DNA from 3 places in the Pseudomonas sp. AC112 genome. Region 1 is predicted to be linked to each of the others. Evidence: riboswitches for the same ligand, from Rfam matches in the RefSeq annotation. Region 1 holds a riboswitch; each other region holds the start of a gene.

Region 1 (5,246 bases):
CGCGACAAAATCCATGCGCTCGGGCGCTGCGCGGTAGCACACCACATCCGACTGGCTGCGCTCGCTGCGCCAGGCCAGGTCCTTGAAGCTGATTGGCCGGCTGATGATCCGTCCATCCAGCTCCGGCAGGGCGATGTGCATGGCCAAGTCACGCGGGCCGAGGCCTTGCTCGCTGGCTTCCCAGCCAGGTTGGTTGTCCTGGGCGCAAATGGCCTGGATCACCGGGATATTGCGGCGAAACGGCCGCAAGTGCGGCGCTTCGGGGCTGGACTGGGCGAAGCCGGTGGTGTTCAGGATCACCGCCGCGCCCACCTCATCCAGCCAGTCCTCGACCACCGCCAGGCAGCCGGGCTCTTTTAAGCTGGCCACCGCCATTGGCAACGGGTTAAGCCCCGCGGCCTGCAAGCGCTGGCAGAACACGTCGATAAAACCGGTGTTGGCCGCCTGCAAATGGGAGCGGTAGAACAGCACCGCCGCCACCGGCCACTCGGCATTCCAGTCGGCCTGCCAATCATTCAGGCGGGCATTGGCGTGCCTGGGGTGATAAATCGCCGTGCGCGGCAGGGTTTGCGGCGCTTCCCAGGTGTAGTCGCGGCCCAGGTAACCACTGGCCAGGCAGCGATAAAAGTCCAAGGCGTTGCCCATGCCGCCCTGGCGCAGGAAGTGCCAGAGGCGATCACGTTCTTCTGCGCCGACAGTACTCAGGCCGCTGAGCTCCGGGTCCGGGCGATCGTCCCCCGGCACCAGGATCAGCTGCACGCCACGCTCGGCCAGCTCCACCAGGCGCTCGATGCCGTAGCGCCAATAACCGATGCCACCATGCAGCGAAATCAGGATGACCTTGGCATGGCGCAGCACCTCATCGACATACAGGTCGACCGAGGCATGGTTCTGTACCTGCATCGGGTTGGCCAGGCGAAAGCTGGGGTAGTCGTCGGGCAACTGCTGGGCCGCTTCGGCCAGCAGCGCCAGGCTGGAATCACCGCTGCACAGGATCACCAGTTCAGCGGGGGTCTGGCCAAGGTCGGCAATATTGTCGTCCGAGACGAAACCACCGGGCTGGGTCCTGAGCAGGTGCATGGGTTAAACGCTGAGGGCGGCGCGCAGTTGCGCTTCAAGGCCGGCCGCATCGAGGTCCTGACCGATCAGCACCAGGCGCGTAATACGCGGCTCGTCAGCGCTCCAGGCACGGTCGAAGTGCTTGTCGAAACGCGTGCCCACGCCCTGGATCAGCAGACGCATCGGCTTGTTCGGGATTGCGGCGAAGCCTTTTACACGCAGGATGCCGTGTTGCACCACCAACTGGGTCAGGGCGTCGAGCAGCAGCGCTTCGTCGGCTTGCGGCAGGTCGATGGAGATGGAATCGAAGGCGTCGTGATCGTGATCGTCTTCACCTTCGTGATGATGATCGTGATGGCTGTGGCGACCGTCGATGTGCTCTTCGGAGCCGGCACCCAGGCCGATCAGCACGTCCAGCGGCAGGCGACCGCTGCTGGCTTCGATGATCTTCACCGCGGGTGGCAGTTCTTCGGCGACTTCCAGGCGCACGCGGGCCAGGTCTTCGGGGCTGATCAAGTCGCTCTTGTTGAGGATTACCAGGTCGGCGCTGGCCAGTTGGTCGGCGAACAGCTCGTGCAGGGGGGATTCGTGGTCCAGGTTCGGGTCGAGCTTGCGCTGGGCATCGACTTGGTCCGGGAACGCCGCGAAGGTGCCTGCGGCCACGGCCGGGCTGTCGACCACGGTGATCACCGCGTCAACGGTGCAGGCGCTGCGGATTTCCGGCCACTGGAAGGCTTGTACCAACGGCTTTGGCAGGGCCAGGCCGGAGGTTTCGATGAGGATATGGTCGAGGTCACCACGACGGGCGACCAATTCGCGCATCACCGGGAAGAATTCTTCCTGCACGGTGCAGCACAGGCAGCCGTTGGCCAGCTCATAGACGCGGCCGTTGGCTTCTTCTTCGGTGCAACCGATGGAGCACTGCTTGAGGATTTCACCGTCGATACCCAACTCGCCGAATTCATTGACGATCACCGCGATACGGCGGCCCTGGGCGTTGTCGAGCATGTGGCGCAGCAAGGTGGTCTTGCCCGAGCCGAGGAAGCCGGTAACGATGGTGACGGGAAGTTTGGCCAGTGTTTTCATCGGATGCCCTTGGGGGCGGGCATACGGGACGATAGGCCCTGCGACGGCACGCAGCAGCGGATTTCGTCACCGGATCACCCCGCCCGGTTGAAGTGGAAAATCGGTTGCGAGGCAGGTCTCCTGGCTTGGGGCTTGCGGGTCATGCGACCGGCGCTGGCTGCGCCTTCCCGCCGTAATGGCAGTGGCGTGGCAGTCAGATGAACCCTTTACAGTTGCGGGGGCAGCCGCGGCTTGGACCGCGTTCCCTTCTTAGCTTCAGCCTGGGCTGAAGAACCTCGAGGGTGCAAGGCTACGCAGTGCTTGGGGGATGGTCAATGATGGGGTGGCTGGGTACATATCCCAATTGACTCCCCCAATCCCTCCATGCTCTCCTACACACCTTGTTTCGGGTGCCCTTCACAGGGTGAAACGGGAAACCGGTGCGTCATAGCGTTATGACCAGTCCGGTGCTGCCCCCGCAACGGTAAGCGAGCGAAGTGTCACAGCCACTGTGCAGATGCATGGGAAGGCGACGCTTTAAGGACTCCCCAGGAGCCCCCTCGCAAGCCCGGAGACCGGCCCGAAAAAATCAGATAACAAACCCGCGGTGGGCGGGCGCTGTTCAGAACCCCGCGTGCCTGGCTCGCGGGGTTTTCATGCGCTCGTTTCACCCTGACACCCAGAAGGGACGCGCCATGTCGATCATCAGCAGCACCTCGCACACCGCCAGCAGCTCCGCCACCCTGAGCCAACGCCTGACCGCCGCCATCGGCGCGTCGATCCTCGGCGCGTGCCTGGTGTACTTCGCCGGTTTCTCGCACATCGAGGCCGTGCACAACGCCGCCCACGATACCCGCCACAGCGCCGCGTTCCCGTGCCACTGAGACCTGCCGACATGATCAAGCGTATCGCGCAAACCGCAGGTTTCACCGGTCTCCTGGCCGCCCTGCTGCTGACCCTGTTGCAAAGCTTCTGGGTCGCCCCGCTGATTCTGCAGGCGGAAACCTACGAAAACGCCCCGGCCGCCACCGAAGTGGCCCATGTGCACACCGAGGGTGCCTCCGCCCACACCCACGACGCCGAAGCCTGGGAACCCGAAGATGGCTGGCAACGCGTGCTGTCCACCACCGGCGGCAACCTGGTGGTCGCGGTCGGTTTTGCGTTGATGCTGGCCGGCCTGTACACCCTGCGTGCGCCGACCCGCACGGCGCAAGGCCTGCTCTGGGGCCTGGCGGGTTACGCAACCTTTGTACTGGCGCCAACCCTGGGCCTGCCGCCCGAGCTGCCAGGCACCGCTGCGGCAGACCTGGCGCAACGGCAGATCTGGTGGATCGGCACTGCCGCGTCGACCGCCGCCGGTATCGCGCTGATTGTGTTCGGTCGCAACTGGCTGCTCAAAGCGCTGGGCGTGGCGATCCTGGTGGTGCCGCACGTGATCGGTGCTCCACAGCCAGAAGTACACTCGATGCTGGCCCCGGAAGCCCTGGAAGCCCAGTTCAAGATCGCTTCGCAGTTGACCAACGTCGCATTCTGGCTGGCCCTGGGTCTGATCAGTGCGTGGCTGTTCCGCCGCAACCGTGACGATCGTTACGCGGCATGATCCTGGTGGTCGGCCTGGGCTGCCAGCGCGGTTGTGATGTTCACGCCTTGCTGGCCCTGTTTGATGCAGCCCTCGCCGAGGGCGGTATCGAGCGCCAGCGCATCACCGCGCTGGCCAGTATCGATCGCAAACAGGACGAACCAGGCCTGCTGGCGCTGGCCAAAGCACTGGACCTGACGTTGCAGTGTTTCAGCGCCGAGCAACTGGCGGTTTTCGAAAACCGCCTGAGCCACAAGTCCAAGGTGGTTTTTGCCCACACCGGCTGTTACGGCATCGCTGAAAGCGCCGCCCTGGCATTGGCTGAACACCTCGGTCACGCCCCTGCCCGCCTGCTGATCACCCGCAAAAAAACCGCCCACGCCACCTTTGCATTGGCGTGCGCCGGCTAAAATCCCGATAATCGCCCGCCCCGATCATGAATAACATTCATGCTCGCCCGTTTTTCGACAGGAATTACCATGACCGTCTACTTCATCGGCGCAGGCCCCGGCGACCCGGAATTGATCACCGTCAAAGGCCAGCGGCTGATCCGCCATTGCCCGGTCATCATCTACGCCGGTTCGCTGGTGCCAGCGGCCGTGCTGGAAGGTCATCAGGCAGAAACGGTGGTCAACAGTGCCGAATTGCACCTGGAACAGATCATCGACCTGATCACGGCCGCCCACGCAAAGGGGCAGGATGTGGCGCGCGTACACTCCGGTGACCCGAGCCTGTATGGCGCGATTGGCGAACAGATCCGCCATTTGCGCGAGCTGAACATCCCCTTCCAGATCATCCCTGGCGTCACCGCGGTAGCCGCTTGCGCGGCGCTGCTGGAAACCGAACTGACCCTGCCCGACATCGCCCAAAGCGTGATCCTGACCCGCTACGCTGATAAAACCAGCATGCCGGCCGGTGAAGACTTCGACAGCCTGGCCCGCCACGGCACAACCATGGCGATCCACCTGGGGGTCAACCACCTGGCTAAGATCGTCGCCGAACTGCTGCCGCACTATGGCGCGGATTGCCCGATTGCCGTGGTGCACCGCGCGACGTGGCCGGATCAGGATTGGGCAGTCGGCACCCTCGATGACATTACCGAGAAAGTGGCGGCGAAAGGGTTTCGACGTACGGCATTGATTGTGGTGGGTCGGGTGCTGGCCAATGATAGTTTCAGTGAGTCCTCGTTGTATCGGGCCGGGCATGCACACCTTTACCGACCGTGACAAACAACCTCACAAAATGACCGCAACTCACTGATATATTTGAATACGTTGATACTGTAGGAGCTGGCTTGCCAGCGATCGCGGCGTATCTGCTGCCGAATCTGTTGACTGACACGCCGCTATCGCCGCCAAGCCGGCTCCTACAGTTAATCTTCAGTATTAGGTGAACAGCGTAAGACGCTGAATTTTAAGCATAAAAAACGGCGCTCACGGGGCGCCGTTTTTTTGTTTGCAGTGAACACCTTACTCAGTAGTAGGCGTTTTCTTTCTGCGTGTGGTCGGTCACGTCACGTACACCCTTGAGCTCCGGAATGCGC
Region 2 (5,246 bases), 1.9 Mb from region 1:
CGCATGTCGCGGCGTTCGGCGATGGCGCGGTAGACAGCTTGGCGGTCGGCCTCGGGGAAGGCGTTGTCGGTCATGGCCTCATCGCCGGCAAGCCGGCTCCTACAAGATCGGGCGCGAACAATGCGGCCACCGCCTGGGGATTCGATGGGAAATAGAAATGTACGTAGGATGCCGTCATCCGACCCTGGCGATAAACCGCCTCGGCACCGCGCCCGCCATTGGGGCTAAGGCCACGCGCAATCGGTTGCCACTCGGTGGTGGTCAGGGAGTGATGATAGGTGTGGCCGCGCAGCGTACCTTCCGGCAATTCGACGCTTTGCAGGGCGAGGGCCGCGAGTTTCTTTTGCATCACGGCATCGCCCTGCAACAAGCCAACCAGTTCGGCGCGGGTGCCGTCGACATCGGTCAGCGAGTCGAGCAGGTAGAGCATGCCACCGCACTCGGCGAGCAAGGGTTTGCCGGCCGCGTGGTGGGCACGGATAGCGTCGAGCATCGGGGTGTTTTCCGACAGCGCCTGGTGGTGCAATTCCGGGTAGCCACCAGGCAGATAAAGACTGTCGGCGTCAGGCAATTCGCGGTCATGGATCGGCGAGAAGAAGCTCAATTCGGCGCCCATTGCCCGCAGCAGGTCGAGGCTGGCGCCGTAGGTAAAGGCGAAGGCTTCGTCACGCGCCACGGCGATGCGCACGCCCTTGAGCAATGGCTCGGCGTCGATCACTTGCGGCGCGGCAAAGGTCACCGGTGGCGGCAACGCTACTTCGCAACTGCTGCCCAACGCTTGGGCAGCCGCGTCCAGGCGCGCATCGAGGTCATTCAGTTCACTGGCCTGCACCAGGCCGAGGTGGCGGCTGGGTAATTCGATACCGGTCTCGCGGGACAAGGCGCCGTACCAGCGCAGGCCTTCGGTGAGGCTGCCTTCCAGCAATTGCGCATGGCGCAGGGTGCCGACGCGATTAGCCAGTACGCCAGCGAATGGCAAATCCGGCTGATAACGCGCCAAGCCCAACGCCAAGGCGCCGAACGTCTGCGCCATGGCCGTGCCGTCGATCACGCCCAGCACCGGCACGCCGAAGTGTCGGGCCAGGTCGGCGCTGGACGGTGTACCGTCGAACAGGCCCATCACGCCTTCGATCAGGATCAGGTCCGCCTCCCCCGCCGCTTCCCACAGCAGGCGGCGACTTTCCTGTTCGCCGACCATCCACATGTCCAATTGGTAAACCGGCGCACCGCTGGCACGCTCGTGGATCATCGGGTCGAGGAAGTCCGGGCCGCATTTGAACACGCGCACCTTGCGCCCCAGGTTGCGGTGCAGCCGCGCCAGTGCGGCGGTGACGGTGGTTTTGCCCTGGCCGGATGCCGGTGCGGCAATCAGGACAGCCGGGCAATGACGGGGCTGATTCAAAGTTCGACGCCCTTCTGTGCCTTGATGCCAGCCTGGAAGGCGTGCTTGAGCATGCCCATTTCGGTGACGGTGTCGCCCAGTTCGATCAATTCAGGCTTGGCACCCCGACCGGTGACCACCACATGTTGCATCGGCGGGCGGGCTTGCAGGTCGCTGAGAACCTGGTCCAAATCGAGGTAGCCGTGCTTGAGGGCGATGTTCAGCTCGTCGAGCACCACCAGGCCGATGGCCGGGTCTTGCAGCAATTCACGGGAAACCGCCCAGGCGGCTTCGGCAGCGGCGATATCGCGCTGGCGGTCCTGGGTCTCCCAAGTGAAACCTTCGCCCATCACATGGAAGCGCACTTGCTCGGGGAAGCGGCGGAAGAACAACTCTTCGCCAGTGCTGTTGCGCCCCTTGATGAACTGCACCACGCCGCACTGCATGCCGTGGCCCATGGCCCGGGCCAGCATGCCGAACGCGGAGCTGCTCTTGCCTTTGCCGTTGCCGGTCAATACCAGCAGCAAGCCACATTCGTTGGGGGAGTTGGCGATGCGCTCGTCGATCACGGCTTTTTTGCGCAGCATGCGCGCCAGGTGGCGTTCGTCGCGGTCGGGGGAATCGGTCATGGCAGCTCTCCGTTGGGGCTGGACAAAAACGGCGGGCAGGAAAAAAGAAAAAAGACAGCCAAGCATCGCCCACCGTGATGCTGTTGGATGTTTCAGGCCGGTCTCCGGGCTCATGAGTGACGCTTGCTCTTGTCGAGCAGGCAGGCCGACGGCGCGCCTTCCCATATCGCTCGCGATACAGTGGCAAAAGGCGCCGTCTTGACTCATTTACCGTTGCGGGGGCAGCGCCGGAATCGCGGCAGCACTGTGTACAAGCGCGCTCACTCACCGGCTTCCCTGTTTCACTCCATCGACCCATGGGTCACAGAGCACCTGGAACAAGCGGCGAAGGTTAGTGGGTTGGGGGTGGAGCGTCAATTAAAGCTGGCCTTGCACTTGAACCATCGCACTGCTGCCCTCCTCTACCCTTACAGGTATCAAGGAGAACACCATGCACAAAACCAGACTCGCCCTACTCATCATGGTCGCCGGCACCCTCGCCGCCTGTGGTGAAAGCTCCACCCTCCAGGTCTCCGACGGCACCGGCCCCTCGCCCAAGCTGCCGGAACCGAACAAGACGCTGATCCCCACCGTGAATATCGCGCCGGCCATCGGCTGGCCCAAAGGCGCGAAGCCCACCGCCGCCGCTGGCACCCAGGTGGCGGCCTTTGCCGACGGCCTGGACCACCCGCGCTGGCTGTATGTGCTGCCCAACGGTGACGTGCTGGTGGCGGAAACCAACGCGCCACCCAAGCCGGATGACGCCAAAGGCATTCGTGGCTGGGTGATGGAAAAAGTCATGGGCCGCGCCGGTGCCGGCGTGCCAAGCCCGAATCGCATCACGCTGCTGCGTGACGCCGACCACGATGGCGTCGCGGAAACCCGCACGGTGTTCCTCGAAAATCTCAATTCGCCGTTTGGCATGGCACTGGTCGGCAACGACCTGTACGTGGCCGACTCGGACAAGTTGCTGCGCTTTCCCTATCAACCGGGTGAAACCGCGATCAAGCAAGCCGGCACCAAGGTCGTCGACCTGCCGGGCGGCAGCATCAACCACCACTGGACCAAGAACGTGGTGGCCAGTAAGGACGGCAGCAAGCTGTACGTGAGCGTCGGCTCCAACAGCAATGTGGGGGAAAACGGCCTTGAAGCGGAACAGGGTCGGGCTGCGATCTGGGAAGTGGACCGCGCCAGCGGCGAGCACCGCCTCTTCGCCTCCGGCCTGCGCAACCCCAACGGCATGGCCTGGGAACCCCAGAGCGGCAAGCTGTGGACGGCGGTGAATGAGCGCGACGAGATCGGCAGCGACCTGGTGCCGGACTACATTACCTCGGTCAAGGATGGCGCCTTCTATGGCTGGCCATTCAGCTACTACGGCCAGCATGTCGATGTGCGCGTATCACCGCAGAATCCGGATCTGGTGGCCAAGGCAATTGCACCCGACTACGCAGTAGGCCCGCACACGGCGTCCTTGGGGCTGACGTTTGCCGAGGGCAGCAAACTCCCGGCGCAGTTCAGCAACGGCGCATTTATCGGCCAGCATGGTTCGTGGAATCGCAAGCCGCACAGTGGCTACAAGGTGATCTTTGTGCCGTTCGAGGGCGGGCAACCCAAAGGACAGCCGGTGGACGTGCTGACGGGGTTCCTCGACAAGGATGAGAAAGCTATGGGCCGGCCGGTGGGCGTGGTAATTGATCAGCAGGGGGATTTGCTGGTGGCCGATGATGTGGGGAACAAGGTGTGGCGCGTGTCGGCCGCTAAATAAACGGTAGGAGCCGGCCTGCCGGCGATGGCGGCTTCAAGGGCCTCATCGCCGGCATGCCGGCTACTACACGGCGGCGTGTCAGGGGTTGCGCGCCAGGTTTCCTGGCAGCACGCGCTTGGCGCTCAGGTAGGCATTCTGCCAATACGCCTTGGACAAGGTATCCAACTTGACCGTACCGCCGGTTTGCGGTGCGTGCACGAAGCGGCCCTCGCCCACGTAGATCCCGGCGTGGCTGACCTGGGAACCACCACCGGTGGCGAAGAACAGCAGGTCGCCGGTCTGCAGGTTTTGCTCGCTGACATCCTGCGCGCGCATCACGATCAGTTCGCGGGTGGTGCGCGGCAGGGAGATCCCCGCCGCATCGCGGAAGACAAAACCGATCAGGCCGCTGCAATCAAAGCCGGAGTCCGGCGTGTTGCCGCCCCAACGGTAAGGCGTGCCGACCAGGCCCAGCGCGCGGAAGAGCACATCTTCGGCCGCAGGCGAAAAATTCTGGGTGGAATAATTGAACACCGGCTTGGGTTTCACCGCTACAGGAGCGGGAGGCGGTGGACGACTTGCGCAGGCGCTGAGCAGCGCGGCGCAAACAATGAGAATAAGGCGGGCCGAGGTCGACATGTGCAGAACAATCCTGGTCTGGATGCGGCTTTCGCTGCCGAACGCTGAAAACCAGAACGCGCAAGCAAAGCTCGCGCGAACGGATTACAACAATATCCAGGGATTCTAGCGCTTACACGTCAAACTTCAAGTATCACTTTAAGTTTACTTGCTAGCGGTAACCGTAGTCGGGGCCATGGCGAGTGCGCGCTTGGCTTCGATGAAGGTTTTGCTCCAGTAGCTGTCGCCCAGGTTGTCGACTCGAACACCGCCACTGCGACGGCTGCTGGAGTGAATAAACTGGTTATCGCCCAGGTAGATACCGGCATGGCTGACGCGACCACGGCCTGCAGTACTGAAGAAAAGCAGATCACCCGGCTTGAGGTTGTTGCGCGCGACCAACGGTGCATTCACGTTGATCATTTCGCGAGTGGAGCGTGGCAGGTTCATGCCAGCTTCTTCACGAAACAGATAGCCGATGAAGCCGCTGCAGTCGAAACCGGCTTCAGAGGTACCGCCGAAACGGTAACGGGTACCGATCAGGGACATGCCGCGTTCGAGGATGCTGTCGGCCAGAACTGGAAGCTGGTAAGGCTTGCTGCCAGAGAAGTTGGCCAGCTCTTTTTCAGTTGCCACTTCTTCTTCGTAAACAGAAGCAGACTGTGCAGCAACGAATTTTGCCTGATTTTGAACCTGTGTTTTTTGCTGTTCTGCCACCTGCTGAGGGTGGGAGGCGCAACCAAACAACAGGGTAACGAGTGCGAGAGGCACGAGGGGTGCGAAGCGATTTAGCATGGGCACGACCGTGGCTGATATGTAAAGAAGTCGAGACTATGCCCACTATCACATCGATTTGCAAATTCAATCGTGATCTATGTGACTTCTTGTTTGGACT
Region 3 (5,246 bases), 1.6 Mb from region 1:
ACGCGTATTGCTTGATCAGTGAACCGAACACGTCCGACAGCGACTCGTTCAACGCCCCGGACTGGTTGAAATACATCAGCTTGGCCTCGTCTTCGGTGACGCCATGGGCCAACTCATGGCCAATCACGTCGAGGGCCACCGTGAAGCGGTTGAACAACTGCGCGTCTCCATCCCCGAATACCATCTGGGTCGAGTTCCAGAACGCGTTGTTGTAGTTCTGGCCAAAATGCACGGTGGCGTCCAATGCCATGCCGGCATCGTCGATGGAGTTGCGGTCGAAGACCTCGTCGAAAAAATCGAAGGTGGCGCCCAAGCCATCATAGGCCTCGTCCACCGCCGCATCACCGCTGGCAGGCTGCCCTTCGCCACGTATCAGCGTGCCGGGCAGGCTATCGGTGCCTGCGGCGCTGTAGATCGAGCGACGCTTGCCGGCGCCCATGGCCAGGGCCATGCGCGCCGGGCCTTGGGCCGGTACGGCGACCATGCGCAACGAGCGGAACGTGCTGTCCTTGGCGCGGGTGCGCAGCGCGACCTCCCGTTGCGCCTTGTCGCCGTTGCGTGCGATCTGGTCGAGCATATAGGGCGGGATGAGGCAAAAAATCGGATTGCGATGCTGCTGACGAACACACATTGGCTGGCTCCATTTGGCATGTGACAACGTCCGAGTAGTCGATTCAGGATAGACCCAGGGGGCTAACGCGCATCATCAATTGTCATTAACGTATGTTGCAGTCGTGTTTATCCAAGGAGGACTTACCGATGCCCGCACGTAAAACCAAAATCGACCTTTCGTACCGCCCCCGGCTCGCCGACCTGCGCCCATTGATCGCACCGAGCCCCACCTTGCTGGCGGCGCGAGCGGCGACACCCCGCGTCACACCGGCCAAAGACTTGAAGGACCGGCGCGGTTACGCTGACGACTTTCTCGGCAGCTTCGCGGTGTCCTGGCCCACGGTCGAGGAGGCCTTGGCGGGTGATACACAGAAGCGCCTGGACTACACGCACTTCTCAATCACGATGTCACGCGCGAAGCGCCTCGCACTGTACGTGGGCGTCAACATCGACGGCGGCCAGCACGTAGACATCGTCCGCAGCAACGACACCTGGGCCTACGACGGCCGCCTGCCCACGGACGCACAGGTGGGCGAAGCGCTCTATGCCAGCAATGGCCTGGACCGCGGCCACCTGGTCCGCCGCCAAGACCCCAACTGGGGCGACACGGCGCAAACCGCCAACCTCGACACCTTTCATTTCACCAACTGTTCACCGCAGATGAGCGGGTTCAACCAGAAGACCTGGCTGGAGCTTGAAGACTACATCCTCGACAACACCCAACGCTGGAAAGCCCGGGCCACCGTGTTCAGCGGCCCGGTATTCGCCGACGACGACCGTGTGTACCGCGGCGTGCAGATCCCCAAGGCATTCTGGAAAGTCGTCGCCTACCTCAGCGATGACGGCAAGCCTTCGGCCAGTGCCTACATGATCGACCAGAGCCGCGAACTGGGCCAACTCGACCTGGTGTTCGGCCAACTCAGGACCTACCAGCGCAGCGTGATCCAGATAGAACGCCTGACCGGCATCCGCTTCGCCAACCTGGCCGACTACGACGGTTTCAGCAACGAAGAACGCGCCACCGGCACGCGCATTGAAGCGCTGATACAAGGTCCAGAGGACATTCGTCTCTGACCGAGGCTTCACCTGTTGAACGGCGTCACACCCAAACCAACCACGATGCGAAGCGAGCCGCTCGTGATCTTGATCTTGATCTTGATCTTGATCTTGATCTTGATCCTGCTTTTGATCTCAGGCGCCCCGTCAAACACGCTGGCCGGAATTCGACAGGGATTTGGGGGGTAAACCGGCAGGGATGCCGGTTTAGCCGCCCCGCGCCATGGATGGCGCGTGGCGGCGGCCCCCCAAATACCTGGCGGATTACGGGCACACCGAGCGTGAGCGAGGTGCCGAGTGTTGGGGCAAGAGCCCTTTGGTTACTTTGGGGCTCTTTTCCAAAGTGACCCGCCGTAAGGGCGGAACCCATAGCAGCCCTTACCTAAATAACGGATATGTACCCGGTAAGATCCAACATCTAGGTCGGCTGTCAGGCCACCATCGCTGGCAAGCCAGCTCCTACATTTGGATCGCGGGGCGACAGTTAGATTGTGGTCGGCTGTCAGGCCGCCACCGCTGGCAAGCCAGCTCCTACATTTGGATCGCCGGGGGGGGTTACAGTCAGATAGCGGTCGTCTGTGAGGCCGCCTTCGCAGGCAAGTCAGCTCCCACATTCTGGATCGCGGAGGTTAACAGTAAGATTGCGCCCGGCCGTCAAGTCGCCAGCGCCGTACCCAGCGAGGTGTAGATACCTGCGCCCGTTGGCCGCCCCTCATTGCGCATTGATGTAATGAAACTGCGCCTGCGACTTCTCAACCGCCGCACGCACTTTGTCCTTCTGCGCATCGGTGCCCGAGTAGTAAATCTGCAGACCCTTCAAATCCTGCCCTTCGACGGCTTTGCCGATCACCGCAACGTCGACCGGCGTGCCAGCCCAGAGCTACCGTTGAGTTCACGGCCTCCCGTTCAACCTCGCGATCGACTACCATACCGCGCCGGTTCCCAAACGGGACTAATAGGGAATCCGAAGCGCGGTACCTGCGCGCCAATCGGAACTGCCCCCGCAACTGTAGGTGCTGAGCCTGCTCCTCGATGCCACTGGACCTTGTCCGGGAAGGCCGGAGCGTGGCGACGACGCATCAGTCAGGAGACCTGCCGGCTCAAGCTCAATCACTAACCGGCGGGGTGTCCGGGAAGGACATTCTTGCCTGTCTCTACCACAGCGCTCGAGGGTGTGTTTCCGAACCGTACCTCCCCAGTTCCACGTACGGTTCACTCGGAGATCGCCTCATGCTGCCACGCGTTACCGCCCTGCTCACCGGCATTGGCTACTGTGCCCTGGCCCACGCCGCGCCCACCCACTACCCATTGATCGTGGAAAACTGCGGCAGCAGCCTCACCTTCCAGCAAGCCCCCGCCCGTAGCGTGACCATCGGCCAGGCCGCCACCGAGATGCTGTATGCCTTGGGCGTGGGCGACAAAGTGGTCGGCACCTCGCTGTGGTTCAACAGTGTGTTGCCGCAATACAAAACGCAGAATGACCGCATCGAGCGCCTGGCCAACAACGAGCCGAGCTTCGAAGCCGTGATCGCCAAGCGCCCGCAACTGGTGGCCGCCGAGCTGGAATGGGTGGTCGGGCCGCAAGGCGTGGTCGGCACCCGCGAGCAATTCCATGAACTGAAGATCCCCACCTACTTGCTGCCCTCCGACTGTGAAGGCAAGGACAACCTGGTGGGCGCCGACGGCACACGGCTGGAGCCGTTCCGTATCGAAACTATCTATAAGAGCATCAGCCAACTGGCGCAGATTTTCGACGTTCAGGATCGCGGCCAGCAGTTGAACGATGAGCTCAAGGCACGCCTGGCCAAGTCCGTCGCCACGGTGCAAGGCAAAGGCCTCAAGCAGGCCAGCGCGCTGGTATGGTTCTCCAGTTCGGAGATGGCCAGCGACCCGTACGTGGCCGGCCATAAAGGCATTCCCGAATTCATGCTGCAAACCCTCGGCCTGTCCAACGTGGTGCAGTCCGATGAAGAGTGGCCCGCCGTCGGCTGGGAAACCATTGCCAAGGCTAACCCGACCTTCCTGGTGATCGCGCGCATGGACCGCCGCCGCTACCCCGCCGACGACCATGAAAAGAAACTGGCGTTTTTGCGCAGCGACCCGGTGACCCGCAACATGGACGCGGTGAAAAACAACCGTATCATCATCCTCGACGCCCTGGCGTTGCAGGCCAGTATCCGCATGTTCGACGGTCTTGAACAACTGGCCACGGCCATCGACGGCTACGACCTGCCTAAATGATGCGCACCCTGCTCGCCCTGGCCCTGCTCCTGGCCGCCGTACTTGCCGGCGTGGCCATCGGTGAAACCGCCATCTCGCCGCACGTGGTGCTCCAGGTACTCGCCAACAAACTGTGGGCGGCCGGCTACGTGCTCGACCCCATCGACGAAGGCGTGGTGTGGAACTACCGCCTCACCCGCGCCCTGGTCGCTGCCGCGTGCGGTGCGGGGCTGGCCACCTGCGGGGTGATCCTGCAATCGCTGTTGCGCAACCCGCTGGCCGATCCGTACCTGCTGGGCATCAGCGCTGGCGCTTCGACTGGCGCGGTGTTGGTGGCGTTGATGGGCGTGGGCGGTGGCTTGATTTCGTTGTCGGCCGGCGCATTCGTCGGCGCGATGGCGGCATTTGCGCTGGTGATCCTATTGGCGCGTGCCAGTGGTTCGGCCAGCGGCACCGGCCAGATCATCCTCGCCGGCATTGCCGGCTCGCAGCTGTTCAATGCACTCACCGCGTTTCTGATCACCAAGTCGGCCAGTTCCGAACAGGCGCGCGGCATCATGTTCTGGCTGCTGGGCAACCTCAGCGGCGTGCGCTGGCCCTCGGTGTGGCTGGCGGTGCCGGTAGCGGTCGCTGGGTTGGCCGTGTGCCTGTGGCACCGACGGGCGCTGGATGCGTTTACCTTCGGCAGCGACTCGGCGGCGTCACTTGGTATCCCGGTGCGCCGCGTGCAATTTGTGCTGGTGGGCTGCGCGGCCCTGGTGACGGCGGTGATGGTGTCGATTGTCGGCTCCATCGGCTTTGTCGGGCTGGTGATTCCCCACGCCGTGCGCTTGCTGCTCGGCACCGGGCATTCACGCCTGCTGCCGGCGAGTGCGTTGGGCGGTGCGCTGTTTTTGATTGCGGCGGACGTGCTTTCACGCACCTTGATCAAGGGCCAGGTGATTCCCGTCGGCGTGGTCACTGCGCTGGTCGGCGCGCCGGTATTTGCGCTGATCCTGATCGGACGGAGGAATGCGCGATGAGCGTACTGAGCTGCACCGGACTGGGCTTCAAGGTGCGTGAGGTCGAGCTGCTGCGCGATATCCACTTGGACGTTCAGCTGGGTGAAACCTTGGGGATTGTCGGGCCGAATGGCTCCGGCAAGTCCACTTTGCTCAAGCTGCTCGCCGGTCTGCGCACGCCGGCGTCTGGCGACGTGTTGCTGGGCGGCCAGGGCCTGGGCACGCTGTCCCGCCGCGCCATCGCCCAGCAACTGGCGGTGGTGGAACAACAGGCCGACACCGACGACGCCATCCGCGTGTTCGACGCCGTGGCGCTGGGCCGTACGCCGTGGCTGTCGGCGCTGAGCCCGTGGTCCA

What was found. A riboswitch is a leader RNA that binds a small molecule or an ion and turns the genes downstream of it on or off. The one in region 1 is predicted to bind cobalamin.
Region 2: it holds a riboswitch for cobalamin, as region 1 does, so the genes downstream of both, cobO (cob(I)yrinic acid a,c-diamide adenosyltransferase) here and cobW (cobalamin biosynthesis protein CobW) in region 1, are expected to answer to the same signal.
Region 3: it holds a riboswitch for cobalamin, as region 1 does, so the genes downstream of both, AC0IYN_RS20580 (ABC transporter substrate-binding protein) here and cobW (cobalamin biosynthesis protein CobW) in region 1, are expected to answer to the same signal.

The regions. Positions count from the first base shown of each region.
Region 1 covers NZ_CEEDCM010000001.1:5,990,674-5,995,919, forward strand. Annotated here, with positions in the region: gene cobN (cobaltochelatase subunit CobN) at 1-1,080, opposite strand, end outside; gene cobW (cobalamin biosynthesis protein CobW) at 1,084-2,145, opposite strand; cobalamin riboswitch at 2,239-2,438, opposite strand; cobalamin riboswitch at 2,516-2,722, shown strand; gene AC0IYN_RS27785 (CbtB domain-containing protein) at 2,820-3,008, shown strand; gene AC0IYN_RS27790 (CbtA family protein) at 3,020-3,724, shown strand; gene AC0IYN_RS27795 (cobalamin biosynthesis protein) at 3,721-4,113, shown strand; gene cobM (precorrin-4 C(11)-methyltransferase) at 4,183-4,929, shown strand; gene nfuA (Fe-S biogenesis protein NfuA) at 5,177-5,246, opposite strand, start outside.
Region 2 covers NZ_CEEDCM010000001.1:4,081,279-4,086,524, reverse strand. Annotated here, with positions in the region: gene bluB (5,6-dimethylbenzimidazole synthase) at 1-74, opposite strand, end outside; gene AC0IYN_RS18900 (cobyrinate a,c-diamide synthase) at 71-1,402, opposite strand; gene cobO (cob(I)yrinic acid a,c-diamide adenosyltransferase) at 1,399-2,010, opposite strand; cobalamin riboswitch at 2,089-2,341, opposite strand; gene AC0IYN_RS18890 (PQQ-dependent sugar dehydrogenase) at 2,441-3,754, shown strand; gene AC0IYN_RS18885 (C40 family peptidase) at 3,833-4,372, opposite strand; gene AC0IYN_RS18880 (C40 family peptidase) at 4,517-5,146, opposite strand.
Region 3 covers NZ_CEEDCM010000001.1:4,420,232-4,425,477, reverse strand. Annotated here, with positions in the region: gene AC0IYN_RS20595 (M4 family metallopeptidase) at 1-631, opposite strand, end outside; gene AC0IYN_RS20590 (DNA/RNA non-specific endonuclease) at 760-1,686, shown strand; gene AC0IYN_RS20585 (hypothetical protein) at 2,381-2,518, opposite strand; cobalamin riboswitch at 2,588-2,782, shown strand; gene AC0IYN_RS20580 (ABC transporter substrate-binding protein) at 2,899-3,909, shown strand; gene AC0IYN_RS20575 (FecCD family ABC transporter permease) at 3,906-4,910, shown strand; gene AC0IYN_RS20570 (ABC transporter ATP-binding protein) at 4,907-5,246, shown strand, end outside.